DNA from 2 places in the Solidesulfovibrio carbinolicus genome. Region 1 is predicted to be linked to the other one. Evidence: predicted binding sites of a transcription regulator. Region 1 holds the regulator's gene; the other holds the start of a gene.

Region 1 (11,866 bases):
GCATTGCATCCCGCTTCCGTCCCGGCCACGCCGCGCGGAAGCCCAAGATCTCACACGATAATCATCCGCGAACGAGACTGCCGGGCCGGCAAGGCGACCAGCCGGGATGGCGTCGCCATCGCCAAAAGCGAAAGCCCCTGGGCCGGGTAAACCGCCCCGCCGCTCTCGCCGGCAACCCCCGTTGCCGTAGCGCTTAAGACCTGCGGCCTAGCCGCGTTCAATGTGCCGATGTTCAAGGGAGATATTGTAGCCAGCCTTGGAGAGCGTGTCAAAGACCGACTCGGCCACGGCCACCGAACGGTGGCGGCCGCCGGTACAGCCAAAGGCCAGGGTCAGGCGGTAACGCCCTTCCTTGGCGTACAGCGGGAGCAGATAGAGCAGAAATTCGGTCAGCCGGCGCAAAAACTCCCGGCCCGGTTCCTCGGCCAGGACGTAATCGCGCACCGCCGCTTCCTTGCCCGTGCGCTCGCGCAGTTCCTTGTTGAAATAGGGATTGGGCAAAAAGCGCAGGTCGAAAACCATGTCGGCCTCGGAGGGCGGGCCGTACTTGAAGCCGAAGCTCATGACGTGGACCTTGAGGGTTCCGGCGGTGGGCCGGATGGAAGCCCATTTCTCCTGGAGCTTGCGGCGCAGATCGTGGATGGTGAAATGGGTGGTGTCCAGCACCATGTCGGCGGCGTCGCGAAGGGGGCGCATGCGTTCGCGCTCGGCCACGACCGCTTGCTCAAGGCCCCTCTCGGCGCTTTCCAAAGGATGCGGGCGGCGAGTAGTGGCGTAGCGGCGGATGATCTCGCCGTTGTCGGCCTCGAAAAAGATGATCTGGGTGAGGTCCTGTTTGCGCCGCACCTCGGCCAGGGTCGCGCCCCAGTCGGTGTCGAGGTCGGCTTGGCGCACGTCCATGCCCAGGGCCAGGCCTTTGTAGCGCTGGCCGCCCTTGTCGTCGAAAAGGCTCATGAGCTTGGGCACGAGGCTGACCGGCAACCCGTCCACGCAAAAAAAACCCAGGTCCTCGAAGACGCGAAGGGCTGTGGATTTTCCGGACCCGGACAGGCCGGTCAAGATAACGACGGGGAGTTCCCTGGCCGCATGTTCCATGGCATTCACCTTCCGGCCCAAGGGCTTAACAAATTTCCCGCGCGTTTGTGTGACGACAAACGCGCGGGAAACGTTTTTTCAGGCAGCCTTAGGCGGCGGCGAGCACCTGCCGCAAGGCCTCGTCGGTTTCGGCGGCCAAAAAGGCCCGCCGGAAGGATTCGTCGGACAAAAGCCGCGAGATGTGGGCCAGAATGCGCAAATGCAGGCCCGCGACATGCTCGGGCGCGAGCACCAGGAAGAAGATGCGGCAGGGCTTGAAGTCCAGCGCATCGAAGCTGACGCCCGCAAGGCTTCTCCCGACGACGATGACGATGCGTTCGAGGCTCTCCATCTTGCCGTGGGGAATGGCCACCCCGTCGCCGATGCCCGTGGTGCCGAGGTTTTCCCGGTCGAGCAGCACCTGATGGGCGCGTTTGGCGTCAAAATCGGGCCACTGCTTCTTGATGGGGGCCACGAGCTCGGCCAACACTTCGGACTTGGACTCCGACGCAAGATTCCCGATGACGAACTCGGGCTGGAGATAGTCCTCTAACCGCATCTAAGCGCCCGTTCCAGGATCGATGAGGCCGAAGTCGCCGTTGCGCAGGCGGTAGATGACGTTGGGCCGTTCGGTTTCGGAGTTGATGAACACCAAAAATTCGTACTTGAGGGCCTCAAGCTGCATGGCGGCTTCTTCCACGGCCATGGGCTTGGGCTGGTACTCGTCGGTTTCGATGATGGTGGGCACGCGGCCGCCGGCGGCGTCCTCGCTGATGCTGATGACGTCCATGCGGACCTGCTCCACGGTCTGGCGGCGGCGGTCCTTTTGCTTCTCGCGGAACTTCTTGGCCTGAGCCTCGATCTTGTCGAGGATCAGGTCAATGGTGGAGTACATGTCCTCGGAGGTTTCATGGGCCGAGATATGCATATTGTCGGCCAGGAAGATGACGTCGGCCATCTGCCGGGTCTTTTCCACGGCCAGGTTGACCTGGACTTCCGAGGTGTCGGTGGACGAGGTGTACTTGCCAAGCTTTTCAAAGCGCTTCCTGGCATAATCGCGCAAATGGTCAGACGGCTCGAAATTCTTGAAATTAAAGGTGATGTTCATAGAATCCTCCAGGCTGGCGTGGTGAGGGGCCGGAATCCCGGCCCGAAGCATCAGAAAACCGCCTTGCGCTTCGACGACGACTCGATTCCCATGGCCGTGCGGTACTTGGCCACGGTTCGCCGGGCGATGTTGATTTGCAGCTCGTCTTTGAGCATGTCGGCGATGGCCTCGTCGCTGATGGGCTTCTTGGCGTTCTCGCCGGAAATAATCCGCTTGATCATGGCCTTGACCGATTCGGAACCCACGGTGCCGCCGTCGTCGAGCTCCAGGGCGCTGTTGAAAAAGAACTTGAGCTCGAAAATGCCGTGGGGCGTGGCCACGTACTTGTTGGACGTGATGCGGCTGACGGTGGACTCATGCATGCTGATGTCGTCGGCCACGTCCTTGAGGATCAGCGGCCGCAGCCGGGTCACGCCGTCCTCGAAAAAGCCGCGCTGAAACTTCACGATGCTCTCCAAAACCTTATAAAGCGTGCGCTGGCGCTGGTACAGGCTCTTCATGAGCCACATGGCCGAACGCATCTTATCCTGGAGGTAGTCCTTGTCCTTGTCGTTTCGCGGCAGGCTGCCGTCGGTGTAGGACATGTTGAGTCCCAGGCGCGGCATCCCCTCCTCGTTGAGCAGGATGACGAAGTCCTCGCCGTACTTGTAGACGAAGGCGTCCGGGCTGACGTAGATCGGGTCGCCCGAACCATAGCTGGCCCCGGGCATGGGATCGAGGGTCTGGATCAGCTCCAGGTATTCCTTGAGCTTTTCCATGGTCAGGTGAAATTTCTTGGCCAGGGGCTTGTAGCGCTTCTTTTCGAGGTCTTCGAGATGCTCGCGAACGAGTTCGATCAGGATGGGATCGTCATAGCCGTAGACCTCGATTTGTATGAGCAGGCATTCGCTGGGAGTGCGGGCGGCCACGCCCACGGGATCGAAGCGCTGGAGACGGTGGAGCACCTTTTCGACATGGGCCGGGTCGGCGTTGGCCATGCCGGCGATTTCCTCCACCGTGGCCCGCAGATAGCCCGAGGAATTGAGGCTGCCGACGATGGTCTCGCCGATCTCGACTTCCTTGGCCGTAAAATTAGACAGGTGCATCTGCCAGCCGAGGTGGCCGTCGAGGGACGGCTTGGAGGCCAAACGGGCGTCGAAAGCCATGCCCTCCTCGGGCACTTCCAGGTCGCGGGACAGGGACTGCTTGCTCGTGCTGGCGAAATCGCCAAGGTAGTCGTCCCACTCGGCGTTTTTGAGCAGTTCCTTTTCGATGGCCGCGTCGGCTCCCGTGGGGCCGTTGTTGTCCTCGACCATGACGCGTTCGGGCTGGCGGTCCTCCTCGACGGATTCCTCCAGAAGAGGATTTTCCAAAAGCTCCTGCTGCACGCTTTCAAGCAGCTCCAGCCGCGACAGCTGCAAGAGCTTGATGGCTTGCTGCAGCTGGGGGGTCATCACCAGCTGTTGGGAAAGCTTGAGTTGCTGCCGCAGTTCCAGGGCCATGCTTACCGCCGTGCTCGAATGTCGTTGACGTTATCGGGAATTGTCTGTGGGCCTTGCCCGGACGAGGGCCACCCCGCCCAACAAAAACCATGCCACAATTGAAGCCTTGTGGCAATCGGCACTATCGGCCTTCAGCCGAGGAACCACTGGTAGGCGGCTTCCAACCGGCCCTTGGCGGCCAAAATATAACGCACGGCCTCGCGCACCGCGCCCTGCCCTCCCCCGCGCCGCGACACCCACAAGGCCAGATCAAGGATCTCCGGCTGGGCGTCGGCCACGGCCATGGGCAGCCCGACCAGCTCCATGGGGCCGGCGTCCACCCAATCGTCGCCGAGAAAGGCGGCCTGATGCGGGGCCAACCCGGCCCGGGCGAGAATGCCTTCCAGCACACCCACCTTGCGGTAGTGGCCGGGGTGGTACTCCTCGATGCCCAGTTCCCGCATCCGGGCGGCCACGGCCGGGCTGTCCAGGCCGCTTATGACCGCCACGGCCAGTCCCGCCGCCTGGGCCGCCTTGATGCCCAACCCGTCGTGGACATGGAAACGCTTGATCACCTCGCCCCGGGCATCGACGTAGATGCCGCCGTCGGTCATGACCCCATCAACGTCGAGCACCAGCAGCTCCACGTCCCGGGCGCGCGCAATGGCCAGTTTGGCGTCTTCGGACATAATAGACTCCCTTTGCGATACGACGGCCGCGAAGCGAAAAAGCAACGCCCTACCCTGGCCGCCGACAGGCGCAATCTAGCCCAAAAATCGCACCATGACCAGAAGATAAACGTTTTTAGAGCCTTGCCAAGCCATGCAGCCCTTTGGCCCAAAAAAAGTCCGGAGAAGCCGCCTTCCCCGGACCGAGCCATCTTTTTGCGCTTGGGCCGTCTAGCCCTTGTGCCGCTTGGCCGCGGCCACGAACTCGCGGAACAGCGGATGCGGACGCATGGGGCTGCTCTTGAATTCGGGATGGAACTGGCAGCCCAGGAACCAGGGATGGTCGGGCAGCTCCACCATCTCGACCAGTTCGCCGTCCGGGGACAGGCCGCTTAAGACCAAGCCGGCTTCCTCGAAATTGCCGGCGTAGGCCTTGTTGAACTCGTAGCGGTGGCGGTGGCGCTCGGAGATTTCCGACGCGCCGTAGGCGGCGGCCGCCTTGGTGCCCGGCGCGACCACGCAGGGATAGGCGCCCAGGCGCATGGTGCCGCCCTTGTCGCTGGTCGGGTCGCGGTGCTCGATGGTCTGGGTGCGGAAGTCGTACCACTCGCGCATGAGGTAGATGACCGGATGTTGCGTGGTCAGGTCGAACTCCTCGGAGTTGGCCCCGTCCAGGCCCAGCACGTTGCGGGCGTATTCGATGACCGCGCACTGCATGCCCAGGCAGATGCCGAAGAAGGGGATCTTCTTGGTGCGGGCGTATTCGATGGAGGCGATCTTGCCTTCCACCCCGCGCGAGCCGAAACCGCCGGGAACGAGGATGCCGTCAATGCCCGAAAGCGTGGCGGCCACGTTTTCCCGGGTCAGCTCCTCGGAGTTGACGTAAACGAAATTGACCGACACCCCGGCGTGGACGCCGCCGTGGACCAGGGATTCGTGAAGGCTCTTGTAGGCCTCCTTGAGGTCCACGTACTTGCCGACGATGGCGATGGACACAGTGCCGACCGGGTTTTCCAGGCGGTACATGAGGTCGCGCCAGGGTTCGAGTTCGGCGTTTTTGGCCGGCAGACGCAGCAAAATGGCGATTTTTTGGTCCACGCCCTCGCCATAGAGACGCAGCGGCAGCTCGTAGATGCTCTTGACGTCCACGGCCGTGAACACGGCGTCGGCATCGACGTCGCAAAAAAGCGCGATCTTCTGCTTGATGTCCCGGGCCAGATCCACTTCGCTGCGGCAGATGATGATGTCGGGCTGGATGCCGATGGAGCGCAGTTCCTTGACGCTGTGCTGGGTGGGCTTGGTTTTGACCTCCCCGGCCGTGCGCAGGTAGGGCACCAGCGTCAGGTGGATGTACAGGGCGTTTTCCTTGCCCAGTTCCATGCGCAGCTGGCGGATGGCCTCCAGGAAGGGCTGGCCCTCGATGTCGCCCACCGTGCCGCCGATTTCGATGATGGCCACATCCTCGTCAGTGGCGACGCCCAGGATGGAACGCTTGATCTCATCGGTGATGTGGGGGATCACCTGGACGGTGCCGCCCAGGTAGTCGCCCCGGCGCTCTTTCTGGATGACGCTGAAATAGATGCGCCCGGAGGTGAAGTTGTTGTTCTGGCTCATGGGCACGCCGAGGTAGCGCTCGTAATGCCCGAGGTCGAGGTCGGTTTCGGCCCCGTCGTCGGTGACGTACACTTCGCCGTGCTGGAACGGGTTCATGGTGCCGGGATCGACGTTGATGTAGGGATCGAGTTTCTGGATGGTGACCTTGAGTCCCCGGGCCTGGAGCAGCGCGCCGATGGAGGCGGCGGCGAGTCCCTTGCCCAGGGAGGACAGCACCCCTCCCGTAACGAAAATAAACTTGGTCTTCATGGCATGCCGTCCTTGTTTCACGGGTCCGTCCCGGCGACCCCGGCGGAATGCGCCCACCGCCAGGCCTTTGGCCCGGGCGCGGTTGACGCGGCCGGTGCGGCCCCGTATGTTCAGCCGCGCAAAGTAAGCTTTCGGAAGCAATTTTTCAAGGAACCCTTGGGAGGATTTCCCCGTATGCCCCAGGTGCGCACCCTCGTGATCACCGGTTTCGGCTCCAACTGCGAGGTCGAATCGGCCCATGCCGCCCGCATGGCCGGGTCCGATGTTACCGACATCGTATTCTTTTCCGACATCGTGGCCGGCCGGACAAGGATCGACGCCTACAATTTTTTGATTTTTCCCGGCGGGTTTCTCGACGGCGACGACCTTGGCGCGGCCCAGGCCGCAGCCGTGCGCTGGAAACATGCCCAGACCGCCGCAGGCGAACCGCTTCTTGACCAGCTGCGCGCCTTCTTCGACGCCGGAGGCCTTATCCTCGGCATCTGCAACGGCTTTCAGCTCCTCGTCAAGCTCGGCCTTCTGCCGGCCCTGGGCGGAGCCTACTTCGCCCGCCAGGTGAGCCTGGCCAACAACGACTCGGCCCGCTTCGAGGACCGTTGGGTGACGCTGCGGGCCAACCCGCAAAGCCCGTGCGTGTTTACCAAGGGCCTTTCGGTCATCGACCTGCCCGTGCGCCACGGCGAGGGCAAGCTCGTGCCCATGGAGCCGGCCGTCCTCGACGAACTTATGGCCAGCGGCGCCGTGGCCCTGCAGTACGCCGACCCGGCCACGGGCGCGGTCACCATGGACTATCCGGCCAACCCCAACGGTTCTCCCCAGGCCATTGCCGGACTGACCGACCCCACGGGCCGCATCCTGGGGCTCATGCCCCATCCCGAGGCCTTCAACCATCCGACCAACCACCCCGATTACACCCGGGGCGCGCGACCGACCCTGGGCACGGCTCTTTTCGAAAACGCCGTGGCCTATCTGCGCGCCGGGGCCTGATCGGGCTTTTCCGCCAGTCTACGGCCCGGCCGGGGACCTCCCGCGCCGGGCCGTTTTTGCCGCTGCCCATCCCAGGACGCCGTTGGCCAAGGTCGCAACCGCCGCCAAACGCGCAGCGTCGTCCAGATTTCGGCCTGTAAAGGCGTTGCCGCGTCCATGGTGTCGGACCTTCCGGCGACCAAGAAAGCCGTGTGCCCTGTACTTCTGGCCACCGTGCCGCCTCAACAAGAACCTCTATTACCGCGCTCCCCTTGCCGAGTGCGCCAGCCGGACAAACGCCATGGCCCTGGTTCCCGTCAGACGCTTCGACGCCGCCTGTGGCGAACTGCCCGCCCCGCCGCCGGGCTGGCCGGATTTCGAGGCGGTGATGGCCCTGGCCCTGGCCGAGGCCCGGGCGGCGGCGGTTCTGGGCGAGACGCCGGTGGGCGCTGTTTTGCTCTCCGCCGACGGCGAACTGCTGGCCCGGGCCGGCAACGCGCCCATCACCACAAACGATCCCACGGCCCACGCCGAGATGCGGGTCTTGCGCCAGGCGGCGGCCAAGGTCGGCAACTACCGGCTGCCGGGCACGATCCTGGCCGTGACCCTGGAGCCGTGCCTCATGTGCCTGGGGGCCATGATCCACGCCCGTGTGGGCCTGCTCGTCTATGGCGCGACCGACCCGCGCACCGGGGTCGTCGATTCCCGGCTGCCCGGCCCGGACCTGCCCTTTTTCAACCACCACTTCGACGTCGTGTCCGGAATCATGGCCGGGGAATGCGGCGGACTGTTGCGGGATTTTTTCCGGGAAAAGCGGCGCGGTGGAGCGGGTTGAGGCGTGATTGCGGCCCACGCGAAAAAATGCTTGCCAACCAGCCGGGCCGAGGATAATTTGCCGACTCCCTTCCAGCTCTCTGTGCGGAGAGGTACCGAAGTGGTCGTAACGGGCCCGACTCGAAATCGGGTTGCGGGTTAATAGCCTGCACGTGGGTTCGAATCCCACCCTCTCCGCCAATTGATCAACAAAACAAGCTAGTTACAATATCCAGCGACGCACAAACGCCGCTGATTTCTTGCGTCCCAATACGGCCTGCCCCACGACCTCTTCCCTCTCCCGCAAATAAAAATTACGCCCTCGCCCCGCGGTTCTACGCCGCCCCCATGTCCCAGGGTTGTAGCCGGGCCATCGACAGCCCCTTGAAGGAGGTTTTCGATGGATACGCTCTGTTGCGTCCTCACCCTGCCTTGTCGTCGGTCTTTTCGGCCTGATCGAAAGGCTTAATCGGCTGGACAGGAGTTGACCATGGGTCTTGTCGTCCTGACCCTTGAGGCGACCGACATCGACGATTGGGCCTGGGCCAAAACAAACTCGGGATAGCTGGAGCGAAACAGTTGCCTAGCCTGCCCCAGGCTGTCCACCACGGATTCGGCGGCTGGGATGCCCGCTTCCTCCAGGCAGCGTTCCACCGCTTCAATGACGGCAAAGTTGAACGTCAGGCAGGCCGACTCCACGAGGGCCACAAGGGCCTGGACGTCATTGTTGCGGACCAAGCGGCGCAGATAGCCGCCCATAGAGCCGGCATCCCAGGCATAGCCCAGGGCCTGGGCGATGGTGACGTCGTTGCTCCCGCCGTTTGCGCCGGGCTGGTCGAGCAGGCCGGCCATGTCGAGGTGCCCGCCGGGCACATTAAAGGCCAGTACGGCCAGCCGGGCCTCCTCGGCGCAGCCGGCGGCCACGGCGCGAACCAGATGCGGTTGCGCCAGGGTGAAAAACAGCTTGGCGCAGGCATTGCCCTTGCGCCAGCGCTCCCGGGAGTGGGCGTCCAGCACAGCGCCGGCTGACGCTCCCGGAGCGCTCGCACTGCGCAAATAGTCGTCTATCCGCTGCAAAACGGCCATGTCTCCGGCCTTCCACAGCGTCTTGCATTGCGCATAATGCAACACAAAGAGCGATTCCTGAGGCGTATTGAGAAAAAAAGGCTGCAACGATCCCAACACATACTGACAATGCTGATATTCGACATAATCAGGATCAGAAAGCAGCTGATTTTGAAATATGTCGCAACATTGCTCCATAATGATTGCAGTTTGCGCTTCCTTGACGGCATAGCCGCGTATACCCAGACGTGTCTCTGGCTTCTCCAGTTCTTCCAGCTGTTGTTCGATGGCCGTTCCGCGATAGCAGGTCAATTTGGAATTGATGGATTGCAGTGATGGAAAATCGATGTCCTTCATGACGCTTATCGTCTGCCGCATCTCGGAAGCGCTGGTCCAGGGATCGAAGAAAATAAACCCCGGATTGATGGTTATGTCCAGATCGTTAAGGACGGCAATGGCCCGTATGTGCCCCTCAACGGTCTCCTTCTTGTTATAGCGATCAAGGACAGCCTGGGAAAACGACTCTATACCGAGAAAAACACCCGCTAAGCCGGCAGACTTCAGACTATTGATGAGTCGTTTGTCGATGGCTGAGGATCGGCACATAAATCCGAAACGGATGCAAGGCAGTTTGTCCCGTACAAGTTTGGCGAAGCGTTCGGCCCGCAGAAAGGAAGGCTTGGAATTGAGGATGAAGTTGTCGTCAACGAAATAGAAGTGGGCGATGTTGTAGGTCTTATAGAGAAAACGCATCTCATCGACCACGTCGTCGATGTCCCGAGGACGCCATTTCCTGATGGGACCGGCTTTGGGGATACTGCAAAAACTGCATCGGTACGGACAACCGCGCGAGGCGGCGACGCTGGCCTGGGCATGCATCTTGAGCTGCCAGGGCAACATGTCCCGGGCGGGCCAGGCAAGGGCGTCCACATCAAGGGCTTGCTCCTGGACCAGCTCCAACACCTGACCAGGTGCGGCGTCCTCAAGCAAGGCCAACGCCTGCGGGACAAGCGTTTCGCCTTCGCCCCGAATGATCGCGTCCGGGCTGTAGCAAGCCAATTCCTCAGCCGGCAGGGAAGAAGCCAGAATGCCGCCGATCAGGATCTTGGCCCGGGGATGGCGCTTGCGAACCTGGGCGGCCAGGGCCACGCCTTGCCCGGCGTTCATGGCCGAAAGGCTCAGGCCGACATAGTCAGGCGCAATGGCCTGAAGCACCTCGGGTACGTGAGCCATGGACTTGTCGATCAGACTGCAGTCCCAAAGCGTCACCGCATGGGTCCTGCCCAGCTCCCGGCGCACGGAGGCGGCGACATAGCCCAGGCCGAGACTTTCAAGGTGCAGCTGCGGCCCGATGTCAGGATTGGGCGGCGGATTAAACAGCAACACCTTTTTGCGAATGGCCATATCGCCCGTCCTCCTGGCAAGGCAGCTTCCTCTCCGTTCCCGGAGGCTCCCCATGCTCAGGGCTTTTAGTCGATAGGCATCGAAAAACGTTACACTGACCCCGCCTGTTCCAGACAAGCCCGTAACGTCCTTGGCCTGGGCAAGGACCACTGAAGGCCCCATCCACACCAGCATTCCACTTCGGGCTTTGGGGGCGTAACATGGCCCTGACGGCAGCAGCCTCGGCCCGCCGTTCAGGAGTCGGCCATGCCCACCCCCACCATATCCAGACTGCTTTCCGTCGACGCCCTGCGCGGCCTGGCCATTGCCGCCATGATCGTGGTCAACAATCCCGGCGACCGGCGCTTCGTGTATCCCCAATTGCTCCACGCCCAGTGGCACGGGCTGACCCTGGCCGACGTGGTTTTTCCCCTGTTTCTCTTCCTGGTCGGCGTATGCGTCGCCTTGGCCATCGCCCCTGACAAGACCCGCGACGCCACGGGGCGCTTCAGCCTCTGGCGCAAAATCCTCCCGCGCGCCGCCGTGCTCTTTGCCCTGGGGCTGGGGGAAAACGCCTACCTACGCCTGAGCTTCGACGAACTGCGCCTCCCGGGCGTGCTCCAACGCATCGCCGTGGTCTATCTCGCCACCGCCTGGCTCCAGTCGCGGTTGTCCAGCCGCGCCCTTGCCGTCGTCGCCGCCGTGACGCTGCTTGGCTACTGGCTGCTGCTGGCCGCCGTGCCGGTGCCCGGCCACGGCCATCCCTCCCTGGGCATGGAACCCAACCTTCAAGGCTGGCTCGACCAGCTCGTCCTTGGCCGGCACATCTGGAAATTCAACACGAGTTGGGACCCGGAGGGCATCCTGTCCACCTTCCCGGCCATCGCCCTGGGGCTTATCGGCGTGCTGGCCGGCCGCTGGCTGCGCCAGGGCGGCGACAGGCCCGGACGCGCCGGCCTGTTCGGACTGCTCATGATCGCTCTCGGCCTGGCCTGGGACGTCGTTTTTCCTTTCAACAAATCCTTGTGCACGAGTTCCTTCGTGCTTGTTACCGGCGGCCTGGGTCTCGTTATGCTGGCTGTCGCCCACGCCGTCCTCGACGGCCGTCCCAGGGCCGCCTGGGCGCGCCCGCTGGGCATCCTCGGCCGCAACCCGCTTTTCCTCTACGTCACGGCCTCATTTCTGGCCGCCAGCCTGCGCCATGTCCGGGTCGCCGACGCCGCCGGCCAGACCGTCAACCTGCAAAAGGCGCTTTATCTGGCCCTGTTCGGTTTCCTGCCGCCCGGCCCTTTTCCCTCCCTGTGCTGGGGGCTGCTGATGCTGGCCGTCATGTTCCTGCTGGCCCTGGCCCTTCATGCCAGGGGCATCGTCATACGGCTCTGACCTCCCTGCCGCATCCCAAGCCAAACGAGCGGACGCTCCGCGCAGCACGACAATCCGCTATCGCCGCCGTGAGGCGTTGTCTG
Region 2 (11,866 bases), 1.5 Mb from region 1:
GTAGGCGTCCTGGCGTTCCCAGGGCACGGGGTCGGTGACGGTTTCCCGGGCCGGCTCTTCGGGTTCGTCCTCGGCCGGGCGTTGGTGTTCCAGGTGGGGCCGGGCGGCCTTGCGGTCGTCGAGGGCTTGCAGTCTGGCCCAAATATCACGCACGCCGTCGGCGCGCACGGTGGTTTCCTGGGGCTGGTCGTCGGCCGGGGCCTTGGTGGCGGCGGGAGGCGCGGCGTCTTCGGGGGCCAAGGCCTGGGGCGCGGCCGGCGTTTCGGCCTGGGGTGCCGTGGCGCGGGGCGGAGGCGTCGTGGCCGCTTGGGGTTTGGCGGCGCGCGGCGGAGCCGGAGCCGGTTCGGGCGCGGCTTCCGGTTCCGGTTCGGGCGCGGCGGCGGCCACGGACTCAGGCGCGGGCGTGGGGTCAAGCCCTTGTTCGACCCGGGCGCGGATGCGTCGGGCGACGTCCGAGGGGGTTTCGTCCGGGATGTCGGCGTCGGAAAAATCGGGTTCCGGCTTGGGTTCGAGTCCGGGTTGGCGGGCCGGCTGAGACGGCGTCGCCACGTTTTCGCGGACGCTGGGGGCCGGTTGGCGTTTGGCGGCGGATTTGGCCGGCCGGGGCGGGGCGGCCGGCTCGTCCTGTTCATCCAGGGCGTCGAGGCGGCGGCGCTGGATCAGGGGCTGGCGCGGTTCGGGCTGCTGTTCCCAGTGGGTAGGGGGCGGCACGGCGTCGTCGTCGGCCGGGATTTCTTCCGGTTGGGGCATCGTGTCGGCCCGTGGCGCGGGATCAGGCGCGAAGGTGGCGTCGGCCACGGGAACCGGGCCGGACGGCGCGAGGTCTTCCGGGACAGTCTGGACGTCGGTCTCGCCGGCCTGTTCTTCCAGTGATTCCCAGGCGGCCGGGGGCGTGGCGGCACGCTCCTGTCGGGCGGCGGGGCGACGCCAGGAGGACACGCCGGGTTCGGCCGTAACGAAGGATTCTTCGACGGCCGGGGTCGGTTGGGGACGGAACCGGAACCGGTGGCGGCATTTGGGACAGGTGGCCATGGTCGGGGTGACCGGGGCCTTGGCGTCGGGGATTTCCCGGAAAAAGCCGCATTGAGGACAGGTTATGCGCATCATGTACCTTCGCGAAACGCCCGGCGCGCTGTGGCAGGGCCTGCATGGACAAGACCTAGTGTAGCTTCTCCAAGCCGCCAAGGCAACCTCGGCCAGGCCTTGCCCGGACGCGGGGGTTTCGGGGCGCGGTTACAGGCCCGGGGGCAGCAGGAGGCAGCGGCCGGGGTCGTCGCCCGGGACCAGGGACGTGAAAAAGTCCAGGGGCAGGGTCGGGTAATCGGCGTTTAAGCGGTGTCGGGCCGCGCCGGCCACCCGGCTGAAGGCTTCGAGCTTGTCGGCCACGCCGGCGGTGTCGGCCACAAGCCGGTTGTGGTGGAGGATGGGGGCGTCCAGGGCCAGGACGGCGGCCCCGGGATGGCCTTCCAGGCGTTCGTGCAGGGGCCGGACGTAGCGCGGTCCGGGCATGGCGTCGGTGCGAAAAAGGCGCAGTTGCCAGTCCGGCCACAGCCCGTGGCCGACCTTGGCCCGGCCGGGGTCGGGATAGAGGGTCAGGCGCGGGAAATAGGCGGCTCCGGCTTCCGGGCAGGCCATGATCCTGGCGACGGCGGCGGCGAAACCGGGGCCGGGCCGTTCGTCGGGGTCCAGGGACAGCACCCAGCCGGTCGGGCAGGCGGCCAGCAGGGCGTTGCGCTGGGCCGCGAAATCTCTGCCCAGGGGCCGGGCCAGATGGCGCACGGGAATGCCCAGGCCGGCGGCGGCTTCGGCGGCCGGCGGGACCTCGCAGGCGTCCCAGAGGATGACCGCCCGGGCAGCCAGGCCCCGGGCGGCCTTAAAAAAATCGCCAAGGGCCGGTTCGCCGGCCCGGGCCAGCAGAGCCAGGGTCGGCAGCGGTTGTGCGGCCGGCGACGGCGTGGGATCGGGCAGGAGCCGCCCGGCGGTCAGCAACCGGCGCACAAGGGCCAGGCCCTTGGCCTCGGCGGACTCGGCCGGTTCGGGATTCACCGTGACCAGGGCGTTTTCCGGGGTCAGGCCGTTGGCCCACAGCAGATGGCACACGGCCTGGACCGAAGTGTCGGCGACGAGCTGGGCCGGGCTGTCCGGGGCAAGCCAGGGAAAACGGCCGGTGGCCAGGCCTTGCCGGGCCGTTTGCGGCGACAGGCAGACCAGGGTCAGACTGCCCCCGGCCGGCAGGGAGGCGGCCAGGGCGGCGGCCAGATCGCCGCTGCCAAGGCCAAGCAGGGCGACGCGTCGCCGTCCGCCCAGGGCGCGCAGGACGCGGGCGGCTCGGGCGGTGGTCGTCTCGGGCGCGGCGGCCGGGGGCAAGGCGGCGTCTTCACCGCTGCCGAGCCGCCAGGCCAGCACTTCGGCGCTGTAGGTGAAAAACGGATGCGGTGCGGCGGCGATCATGGCCCAAGCTAGCGTGGCGTGGCCCCGCCGACAAGCCCGGGACGCCATGTTCCCGGTTCCCGGATTTGGGCCAAACGGCTCGTGGCGGCGGCTTGATCCGGTCCAAGCCGCCACCAGCGCCCTCGGGAGCGGCCGGGCAAAAGGCCCTTGGCACGAGGCCGGATCCGGGCCGCCCGGGTCGCGTCCCTTAAACAATATATTTTTAAGAAAAACTCGTGTGTTGAGTCTGTTGTCCGCGAATTGTCCTGGAGGCTTTTCGCGGCCGCGATACTATCCCGTGGCGCGTCCCTGGGAATAGGCGGCCATGGCCCGGCGCACCGGGGAGATGGTTGGCCGGGGCGTGTCGATGACGACTGGGGCGCTTTGGGCGGCTTCCTGGTCGGTTTCGGCTTCGACGGTTGCGGCCGCGGGCGGCGTGGCCGAGGCCACGGGCACTTCGGGGCGCGTGGGCGCGGCCGATGGCGTCGTCACGGCCGCCGCGACGGCGACGGCGGAGGTGGGAGCGGCCGGCCGGACCGGGGCCATGGGCCGCGTCGTCAGGCCGGGGTGCGGCAAGGACGCGCCGGCCATGACCGCGCCGAGGTGGTTGCGGCCAAGAGGCGCGGCCGTGACGCCTATCCGGGTATTCTGGGTCGCCTCGGACGGCACGGCCTTGGTGGCCACCATGGAGTTGGCCTCGACAAAGGCTTCGCGCAGGCCGGTCAAGATGCCCACCACCTCGTCGATCTTGGTCGCGTCCATCTTGAGGTTGGCGGTGAGCAGGCGGGAACTGCAAAAGAAGTAGAGCTTTTGCAGTCGTTCGGCCAAGTCCCCGCCCTTGTTGACGTTAAGCGACCCTTGCAGCTCGGACAGGATGTCCAGGGCCTTGGAGATGAGGATGCCCTTTTGAGCATAGTTTTTTTCGGCGATGCGTTCCTTGGCTTGGTGCAGGAACTTGAGGGCCGCGTCGTAGAGCATGATGACGAGGTCGCCCTGGGTGGTGGTGGACACCTGGGTCTGGAGGTAATTCTTGACGGCGTTTTGCATGGAGCTCTCTCCCTTTGCATGCTTATCGGCAGGAACGAATTAATCTGAAGAGAGCTGCTTGATTTGCGACTCAAGTTGGCTTTGCATCTTGTCGTAGGTGCCGAGCATGGAATCGACCTTGGCGAACCGCTTTCGCAAGTTGCTGGCATAGGTCGATATTCGCCGCTGTTCGTAGGCGATCTTTTCATCGATCATGGCGGTGATGTCGTCGTAGTTGTCGTCGAGAATGTGCAGGGGCCCGTCCTGGCTGTCGGTCAGCTCCCCGAGCAAGTCGCTTAATTGCCCGGCCTTGCCCTGCTTGAGGGCGACTTCGCCGGTGTGGGTTCCGGGGGTGGTGTCCACCACCCGGATGACCATGCCGGCTTCGTCATAGCCGTGGGCGCCGGTGATGAGGTTGGAGTTGCTGTTAAACATCGCGGCGTGGCCGTTTATCGTGGCGGCGGTGATCTTGCCGCTGGCGTCCGTGGTGTAGGAGAGCTGGTAGGTGCCGTTCTTGGTGGTGTTCTTGATGTAGGAGGAAATGGAAAATTCGGAAGAACTGGTGCGGCCTACGTACTGGGCGGCAAAGAGCTGGCCGACTGCGTCGGCGTTGGAGGACAGGACGGCGTCGAGGACGTCGTCGTCGATGACGAGCAAGCCTTCGGTGGTCGATCCTTGCTGGGCGTCGGTGAGAATGCCCAGCTGGGACAGGGTGGAATACTTGTCCTGATCGTAGTCGAAGCCTACGCCAAGCCCGGCCACGGCGCTCTTGAGATTGGTGTCGATGAGCTGGATGCCGTAGTTGCCGGTGAGCAGCGAAGCCTGCTTGGTGGTGGAATCCACCTTGCTGATCTCCCGGATCTTCGTGCGCACGAGGTTGACCTGCTCAACGAAGGTCTCGATTTTTTCCTTGATGGCGTCGGTGTCCGTGGTGGTGACCACGGTGGAAGACCCGGTGCTTTTGAGCGTCATGGTCAGGCCGGGGATAAGATCCGTGACGGTGTTGGATTCCCGGGTGATCCAGGAGCCTGAGGCGGTTGGCCAGCCGTCGAGCTTGAGCTGGGCACTGGCGTTGGAGGTGATGGTGCTGAAATCGCTGTTGCCGAAGCCGGACAGCGTCGAGTTGCTGGCGATGACCAGGCTCGCCGTGGAGCCGGTGTCCATGCCGCGCAGCTGCAGGTAATACTGGGAACCGTCGTAGGAAACGCTGGCCTTGACCCCGGGGTTGCCCGGGTCGTTGTTGATGATGCTGACCAGGTCGGTAAGGGTGGCGTTGTCGCCGATGGTGTTGGTGTAGGTCGTGCCTTTATAGGTGTAGGCAAACACGGCGTCGGAGCTTGAAGGATTGATGTCCGTCGAGGCGCTGGCGTAGCCGGTGGTGGTGACCATGGCCTTGGCCGTGGCCAGGCGGTTGACCACGACCTCGTGGGAACCGTTTTCCGCCCCGGCCCCGGCCACGGCCGAGAGCACGGTGGAATTCGAGGAATCCACCGTCTTGGTCATGAACTCGTCCATGCTGTCCATTTCCTCAAGGGTGGTCTTGAGGGTCAGCATCTGGGTGTTGAGTTCCTGGAAGGCGGCTTGCTTGTCGGTCCAGGATTTTTTCCAGGTCTGCAGGCTCGTGATTCGTGATTGCTCGACTTGGACGAGCTTTTTGATCATCGAATCGAAATCCGTGCCGTTGCCCAGGCCCGAATAGGTGATCTGCCCCGAGGTGGTGATCGGTGAATAACTGCTGACGGTGTTCGACATGGTGCTCCCCCGGCGGCAAAAAATTCCTGGCGGCAGGACTTCGTCACGTCAGAAGCAAGGCGGATGCCAACTGCGAGGGGCCGGACCGCCCGGGGCGGTCCGGCCGAAAGCGTCGATTATTAGCCGCCGATGAGCTGCATGGCCATCCGAGGCATGGAGTTGGCCTGGGACAGCATGGCCACCGCCGACTGGGTGAGAATCTGGTTGCGCACGAACTGGGTCATTTCCGTGGCCACGTCCACGTCGGAGATCTGCGATTCGGCGGCCTGGAGGTTTTCGGACTGGATCTGCAGATTGGAGATGGTGTTCTCCAGACGGTTTTGCAGGGCGCCCAGGTTGGCGCGGATCTTGTCCTTGGACACGATGGCGTCGTTGATGGCTTCCAGGGCCTTCTGGGCCATTTGCTGGGTGGAGATGCTGCGCCCGTCGTTGCCCGAGGCGGCGCCGATGCCCAGACCCAGGGCCGAGGCGGTGGAAGTGCCGATCTGGACGTAGTAGTAGTCTTCCGAGGATTCGTTGCCGGACCCGAAGTGCACCTTGAGCTTGCCGCTGGAATTGATGCCGGCGCCGCTGTGGGTCGTGCCGGACAGGTTGCCGTTGAGCAGATAGATGCCGTTGAAGTCCGTGGCGTTGGCGATTCGGGTGATTTCCGAGGCCATGGCCTGGTATTCCGAGTCAATGATGAGGCGCTGGTCCGAGGTGTAGGTGCCGGTGGAGGCCTGTTCGGCCAGTTCCTTCATGCGGATGAGCTTTTCGTCGATGACCTGGAGCGCGCCGTCCGCCGTCTGGATCATGGAAATGGCGTCGTTGGCGTTGCGCACGCCCTGATTGATGGAAGCGATGTCCGCGCGCATGAGCTCGCGAATGGCCAGGCCGGCGGCGTCGTCGGCGGCGCTGTTGATGCGAAGCCCCGAAGACAGGCGCTGGGTCGAGGTGGCCAGGGCGGAATACGAGTTGGACAGGTTGCGGGCCGCGTTGGCGGCCATCAGATTGCTGTTGATGGTAAGAGCCATGGTTGTTTCCTCCTTGAATGCGACGGGCGTCCTTGCCCTTGTGTGATCCGCCGGCCGTGGGCCTTCGGCCTGGGTGGCGGATTGTGCCTCTTTGTCTTCATTATCGACGCCGTTAAACGCGTTCTTTAGGCCGGGCTTCGGGCGAAGCGACAAAAAAAACCGGCTTGGGCCGGCGGGGAAGGATTTGGGGAGAGGTTGCCGCGTCAGGGCCGGAAACAGCTGCGCCGCCAGTGGGCCAAAAGGGCCTCCAGGCCGGCCTTGTGGCCATGGCGGAGCTGGAAATCCCGGATCAGGGCGTTGGCCCGGGCCTGGGCGGCGTCGATGCGGGGCAGGCCGAGAGGGGTCAGGCAGCCGTCGTCGTCCAGACGATGGTGGTAGTGGAGGATGGCCGCGTCCTGGTCGTGCTCCGGGCGGTAGCTGGCCGGGCGCAGATGGGTGGGGAAATTGAGCCGGTCGGGCAGGTGGCCCGGGGGCAGGCCCAGGTCGATCAGGGCCAGGGCCAGGCCGACCTGGTCGGCGTGTTTGGCGTAAGGGCCAAGAAGCCGGGCGTTTTCCAAGGTGAAATGGGTCCACTTGAGCCAGCGCGGTCCCACGGCGGCCAGGGTTTCGCGGTCAAAAAGCGTCACCCCGCCGTTTAAATTGGCGGCCAGGGTCTGGCCCGGGCCAAACCCGGCCGTGGCCGTGGCCGCGTCCCGGGGCAGGCCGGCCGCCCGCAGCAGGGCGCGCAACAGCGGCAGGGGCGGCGCGGCCGTGTCCACGATCTTGCCCCGCGCCCCCGGTCCGGGCAGCTCCAGGGAAAGATCCCCGGTCACGGCCACGTCGGCGTCAAGCAGGGCCACGTGGTCCGCCCCGGCCAGGGCCTTGGAGCGCAGCTGCGTCAGCTTGTTGCAATAGGGCGAGGCGGCCGCGCCGTAGGGTTTGGTCGGGACGACGACCACGCCCAGGCCGGCCAGGAAACGGACAAAGTCCGGGGGATGCTCGCCCACCAGATGCACCTGGACGGCCTGGGGCAAAACGGTGCCCGAGCCGAGCAGGGTGGCCAGCAGATTGAACGCCTGGAGACGGAATTTCGGCTGGGCGTCCACCACGAAGGATACGGCCAGGGCGGCGGGCACGGACATGTCTTGCCTCCCTACCGACACCGCAGCCCGGGAATGTCGCCGGCCGCCACGGGCGTGATGATGGGGGCCACGCCCGTGACGGCCATGACTTCGGCCCGGGCGGCGGCGGCGGCCCGTCGGTCGCCGAAGCGGCCGGCCAGCACCCGGTAGCGGCGTTTGCCGTCCTTGTCCGACACGGCCAGGCAGGCCGGCAAGCCCCGGGTCCGGAGTTTGGCCGCCTGGGCGGCGGCATTGTCCGCCTCGGCAAAAAGGCCGGTTTGCAGGGCCAGATAGCCGGCCGCCGGTTCGGCCTTGGAAGGCGGCGGGACTTTTGGGCGCGGTTCGGCCTTGGCCGGCCCGGGGGCCGGCGGGGCCGAGGCGTTGGCCTGGCCGGCCGGTGCGACGGGCGCGGCCGCCAGGGCGGGAAGGGCCGGGGCCGCCTGCGGGGCTGCCGGAGGGTTCTGGGGCGCGGGTTCGGGGCGCGGCGCGGCGGCAGCGGCTTTGCCCGCCGCCTTGGCCCCTGGGGCCGTTGGCATGGCGGTCGGCGGCGAGACGGCAGCCTCGGCCGGCCGGCCGGCCACCTGGAAGCGGGCCACGGCCGGCTGGCCGCCCGGCGGGGTCAGGGTCAGCGTCCACTCCCCGGCGGCCACGGGCAGCTCGGCAGCCAGGGCGTAGGCGGCCACGGCCGGTTCTCCCGGCCGGGCCGCCGTCTGCCAGACGTCCTGGGCCGTCCCGCCTTCGGGCAGCGGCCGCGTCAGCCGCACGGCCACAACGACCGAAGTTTGCCCCGCCTCGCCGGACACGACGAAGCGGCAGCCAAGGCCCCGGTCCGCCGCGCCCACGGCCTCGCCCGGGCGCACATCCCTGGCCGTTGGCCAGCCCTCGCCCGGGGCGGGGTCCCGGAGAAGCGCCCCGCACACCAGGGCGGTCACGGCCGGGGAGGCGTCGGTCCCGGCCCGGGCGTAGCCGGACGACAGGCCCAGGAACAAGGCCGCCAGCAGGCAGGCGAGGGGACGCATGGACATGGCGCGGGGCGACGTCGCGGCGGCCGTCATTGGCCCAGGTGGGCCAGCAGGCGCCTGGCCGGTTCGTAGCCTGGGTGGCGCTTGAGGGTCTGGGCCAAAAATTCCCGGGCAGCGGGCAGATCGCGGCACCGGTGGTAGGCCGTGGCGATGTTGTAGCCCACGGTGGGCCCTTGGAGGATGAGGTCGGGATCGAGCTTGAGGGCCTCCTCGAAGTGGGTCAGGGCGGTATAGTAGTCCTTGCCCTCGGCATGGGCCACGCCGAGGTTGTAGCGCAGGCCGGCGTCGGACGGGGCGATGGACAGGGCCTTGCGATAGTTCTCCGCGGCCTCGCGCCAGTTGCCCTGGCGGCGCAGCAGGATGCCCCGGTTGTTGAACATCCACAGATCCTTGGGGCCAAGGGCTTCGCCTTTGGCCTCAATGGCCTCGGTGACGAAGCGCAGGGCCGTTTCCTGGTCGCGTTCGCCGATGCGCTTGGCCATTTCCATAAGGGCCTCGCTGACCATGTCCGAGGCGACCTTGCCCACCGCCTTGCGGGCTTCCTCGAAAAAGGCCCGGGCCTTGTCGCCCTCGCCCAGGTCCAGGTAGGCCTCGCCGATGACCGCCTTGCGCTCGAAATTCAGCGGCGACAGCTCGTCCAGGCGGGTCAGGCAGGCCAGACGCTTGGCGTCGTCGCCGGTCTGCGCGTAGACCTCGACCAAGCGCTTGAGGGGTTCGATATAGAGCTTCTCGGCCCGGGCCGCGTCCTTGTAATGGCTTTCGGCCTGGGCGTGGTCGCCCTTGGCCAGGGCCACGTCGCCCAGGAGCAGGTGGGCTTTTAAGCTGTCGGGCTTGATCTCGAAGGCCTTGGCCGCCACCCGTGCGGCCTGATCCAGGTCGCCGGCGGCCAGCAGGGCGGCGGCCCGGTCGAACAGCACCCCGAGCTGGTTGTTGGGGCGCACGGCAAAAGCGCATTTTTCCATCAGGGCGTTGGCCGAGATGGGTTTGGTGATGCAGCTGTCGGCCCCGACCTCGTGGGTGAGCACCAGTTCGTCCCGGGAAAGCTCCACCGTGGTGACGACGAGCCTGATCTTGTCGCCGTAAAGGCTTTTCAGCGTGCGCACGGTCTTTAAGCAAGCCGTTTGGCGCAGTCGGCGCTCCAGAAAGACCAGCAAGGGGACGGGCAGCCGATCGGCGGTCTTGGCGGCCAGGGTGGCCACGTCGTCGTAGTCGGCCACCTCGCGCAGCACGGTCTTGACGTCCACGCGCAGGGCGCCCAGGGCGTATTTGAGCTGGCGCACGAAGCTTTCGTCGTCGGTGCAAAGGACGGCCAGTCCGCCTTCGGCGAAATAGTCGGTCACGATGCGTTCGTAGCGGCGGGTCATTTGTTCGGCCCGCAGTTTGACGGCATTGGACATGGGCAAGGATCCTTGGGGTCAGGAGCAGCCTGGGGCGCGTCCGACCCGGCGCAAAAGGGCCAGCAGTTCGGGATCGGCCAGACCCGGGGGCGGCGCGTCCTCGACCGGCGGGACGAGCACCCGGCAGCGGACGTCGCCCGGCAGGGACTCGGCCTCCAGGCAGGCCAGCCAGCCGACGTCCACCATCTGGCCGGACGTGGCCAGAACCTCGGCGTGGGGCAAGGCGACATCTTCCTCCAGGATCATGCCCGGGGTCAACGCCGAAAGGGGGATTTCCCGGCGCTCCAGTCCTTCCCGCTCCCCGGCCAGGGCGGTCAGGGCGTCCAGGGCCTGGGGATCGTAGAGGCCTTCCCGGCCGGCCAGGGCGTCCAGGGCCTGGTCCCGAGCGCGGCCCGAGGTCAGCAGCGCGTCGTAATCCAGGGCGGCCTTGAGGAGTTTGGCCCCAAGCGGAACGTCCCGGCCGGCTCCGGCGTGGGGCGTTTCCTGGTGGCGGATAATGGCGGCCACTTCGTCAAGCTTGGGAATATTGGCCAGCAAATCCCCGGCCAGGCCCGGGTGGCGGGCGAAAAGCCGGGCTTCGTCGCCGGCGAGATCGCCTGTCCGGCGCAGCTTGGCGAACAGGCCTTGGGGCAGGACCAGGCCCCCCAGCTGGGACAGGGTGACGGCCAGCTCAATGCGCCAGACGTCGGGAGCGTCCAGGTAGCGGGCCATGTCGGCCACCAGCCGGCGTACGCGCATGGCCCGGGCGTAAGCCTCGGGATTTTGCAGGGCGAGCAGGTCTGACAGGAGCTTGATGATGCCGCGAAGGGCCCCTTTGAGAAAATCGCGCTCGGCCGTGGCCTGGGCAAACAGGGCCGCGCCGGCGGCCAGGGATTCGGCCAGTTCCTCCTCGGGGCAGGGCTTGGCCAGGAACCGGAAGACGTGGCCGGTGTTGACGGCGTCCATGGCGGCTCGCAGATCGGCGTAGCCGGTGAGCATGATCCGCACGGTTTCGGGGGAGAGTTTTTTGAGCTGGGTGAAAAATTCCAGCCCGTCCAGGCCCGGCATCCGCAGGTCGGCCACCACCACGGCATAGGGGCCGTGCTCGGCGGCGACCTCCAGCCCCCGCAACGGGCCAAGGGCGGTTTCCGTCAGGTACTTGCGTCGAAACGTGCGTTTAAGGGTCGCCAGAATTTCTGGATCGTCGTCCACGAACAGGATTTTGGCCTTGCCGCCCATTGGCCCGCCGCCTTTGCCGTTTGCCGGGGCGCGGTCAGGCCGCCCCGTGTTGCGTCTGGCCGTCTTCCAGGGGAAAACGGAGGAAAAAGGTCGTGCCCTCCCCGGAGCGTGACAGGCAGTCGATGCAGCCGCCGTGGCGGGTCATGACCGCGTGGCTGATGGCCAGACCCTGTCCCGTGCCCTTGCCCACGGCCTTGGTGGTGAAAAAGGGATCGAAGATGCGCCCGCGCACCGCCTCGTCCATGCCCGGGCCGTTGTCGGCCACGGCAATCTCGGCAAAGCCGGGAACGAGCCGAGAGGACACGAGGATGGTCCCATGCCGCCAGGGTTCCGCGGCGACCCGTTCCTCCACGGCCTGGGCGGCGTTTAACACCACGTTGAGCAGAACCTGGGACACCTCGTGGGGCGCACCGTACACCAAGGGCAGCTCGGGGGAAAGCTCCAGGGTCACTTCGGCGACATGCTTCCAGGCGTTGCGGGTGACGGCCACGATGTCGCGCACGCTGGCGTTGACGTCGAAAAAAAGCATCTCGCCGGTTCCTGGGTGGGACATCTGGCGCATGGCCCGCACGATGTCGGCCACCTGGCCGATGCCCTTGCGGGTGTTGGCGATGGCGGCCGGGATTTCCTGGCGCAGGTAGTCGATGTCGATTTCCCCGGCCACGCGCCGGGCATCGGCGGCCGCTCCGGCCACGGCGGCGGCGTCGCCGGCTTCCACGGCCTCCAGCAGCCGGCCATGGGCTTCGAGCAGGGCCAGCAGTTCGGTGAAGGATTCGTCGAGAAAGCCGGCGTTGTAGCCGACGTACTGGACCGGGGTGTTGATTTCGTGGGCGATGCCGGCGGCCAGGCGGCCGATGGCCTGCATCCGGCGTTCGTGGATGGCCTTGAGTTCCCGGGCTTTGATTTCG

Evidence for each region. Region 1 encodes sigma-54, which starts transcription at its own class of promoters, with help from an activator protein. Its sites were predicted from a motif close to CTGGCACGGNNNNTGCTT; they were not measured.
Region 2: a site for sigma-54 is predicted at 5,261-5,278, ahead of fliD (flagellar filament capping protein FliD). Genes of this name have one in related genera too.

What each region holds. Positions count from the first base shown of each region.
Region 1 is NZ_CP026538.1:2,704,029-2,715,894, forward strand. Features, by position in the region: gene rapZ (RNase adapter RapZ) at 208-1,095, opposite strand; gene C3Y92_RS12165 (PTS sugar transporter subunit IIA) at 1,184-1,633, opposite strand; gene hpf (ribosome hibernation-promoting factor, HPF/YfiA family) at 1,634-2,182, opposite strand; gene rpoN (RNA polymerase factor sigma-54) at 2,233-3,663, opposite strand; gene C3Y92_RS12180 (KdsC family phosphatase) at 3,795-4,331, opposite strand; gene C3Y92_RS12185 (CTP synthase) at 4,542-6,173, opposite strand; gene C3Y92_RS12190 (phosphoribosylformylglycinamidine synthase subunit PurQ) at 6,348-7,160, shown strand; gene C3Y92_RS12195 (nucleoside deaminase) at 7,441-7,974, shown strand; tRNA gene C3Y92_RS12200 (tRNA-Ser) at 8,060-8,153, shown strand; gene C3Y92_RS12205 (B12-binding domain-containing radical SAM protein) at 8,418-10,595, opposite strand; gene C3Y92_RS12210 (acyltransferase family protein) at 10,668-11,783, shown strand.
Region 2 is NZ_CP026538.1:4,167,842-4,179,707, reverse strand. Features, by position in the region: gene C3Y92_RS18720 (YIP1 family protein) at 1-1,107, opposite strand, end outside; gene C3Y92_RS18715 (glycosyltransferase family protein) at 1,234-2,499, opposite strand; gene fliS (flagellar export chaperone FliS) at 2,722-3,477, opposite strand; gene fliD (flagellar filament capping protein FliD) at 3,517-5,208, opposite strand; gene C3Y92_RS18700 (flagellin N-terminal helical domain-containing protein) at 5,328-6,221, opposite strand; gene C3Y92_RS18695 (hypothetical protein) at 6,425-7,342, opposite strand; gene C3Y92_RS18690 (SPOR domain-containing protein) at 7,354-8,346, opposite strand; gene C3Y92_RS18685 (response regulator) at 8,373-9,740, opposite strand; gene C3Y92_RS18680 (HD domain-containing phosphohydrolase) at 9,759-10,958, opposite strand; gene C3Y92_RS21730 (two-component system sensor histidine kinase NtrB) at 10,993-11,866, opposite strand, start outside.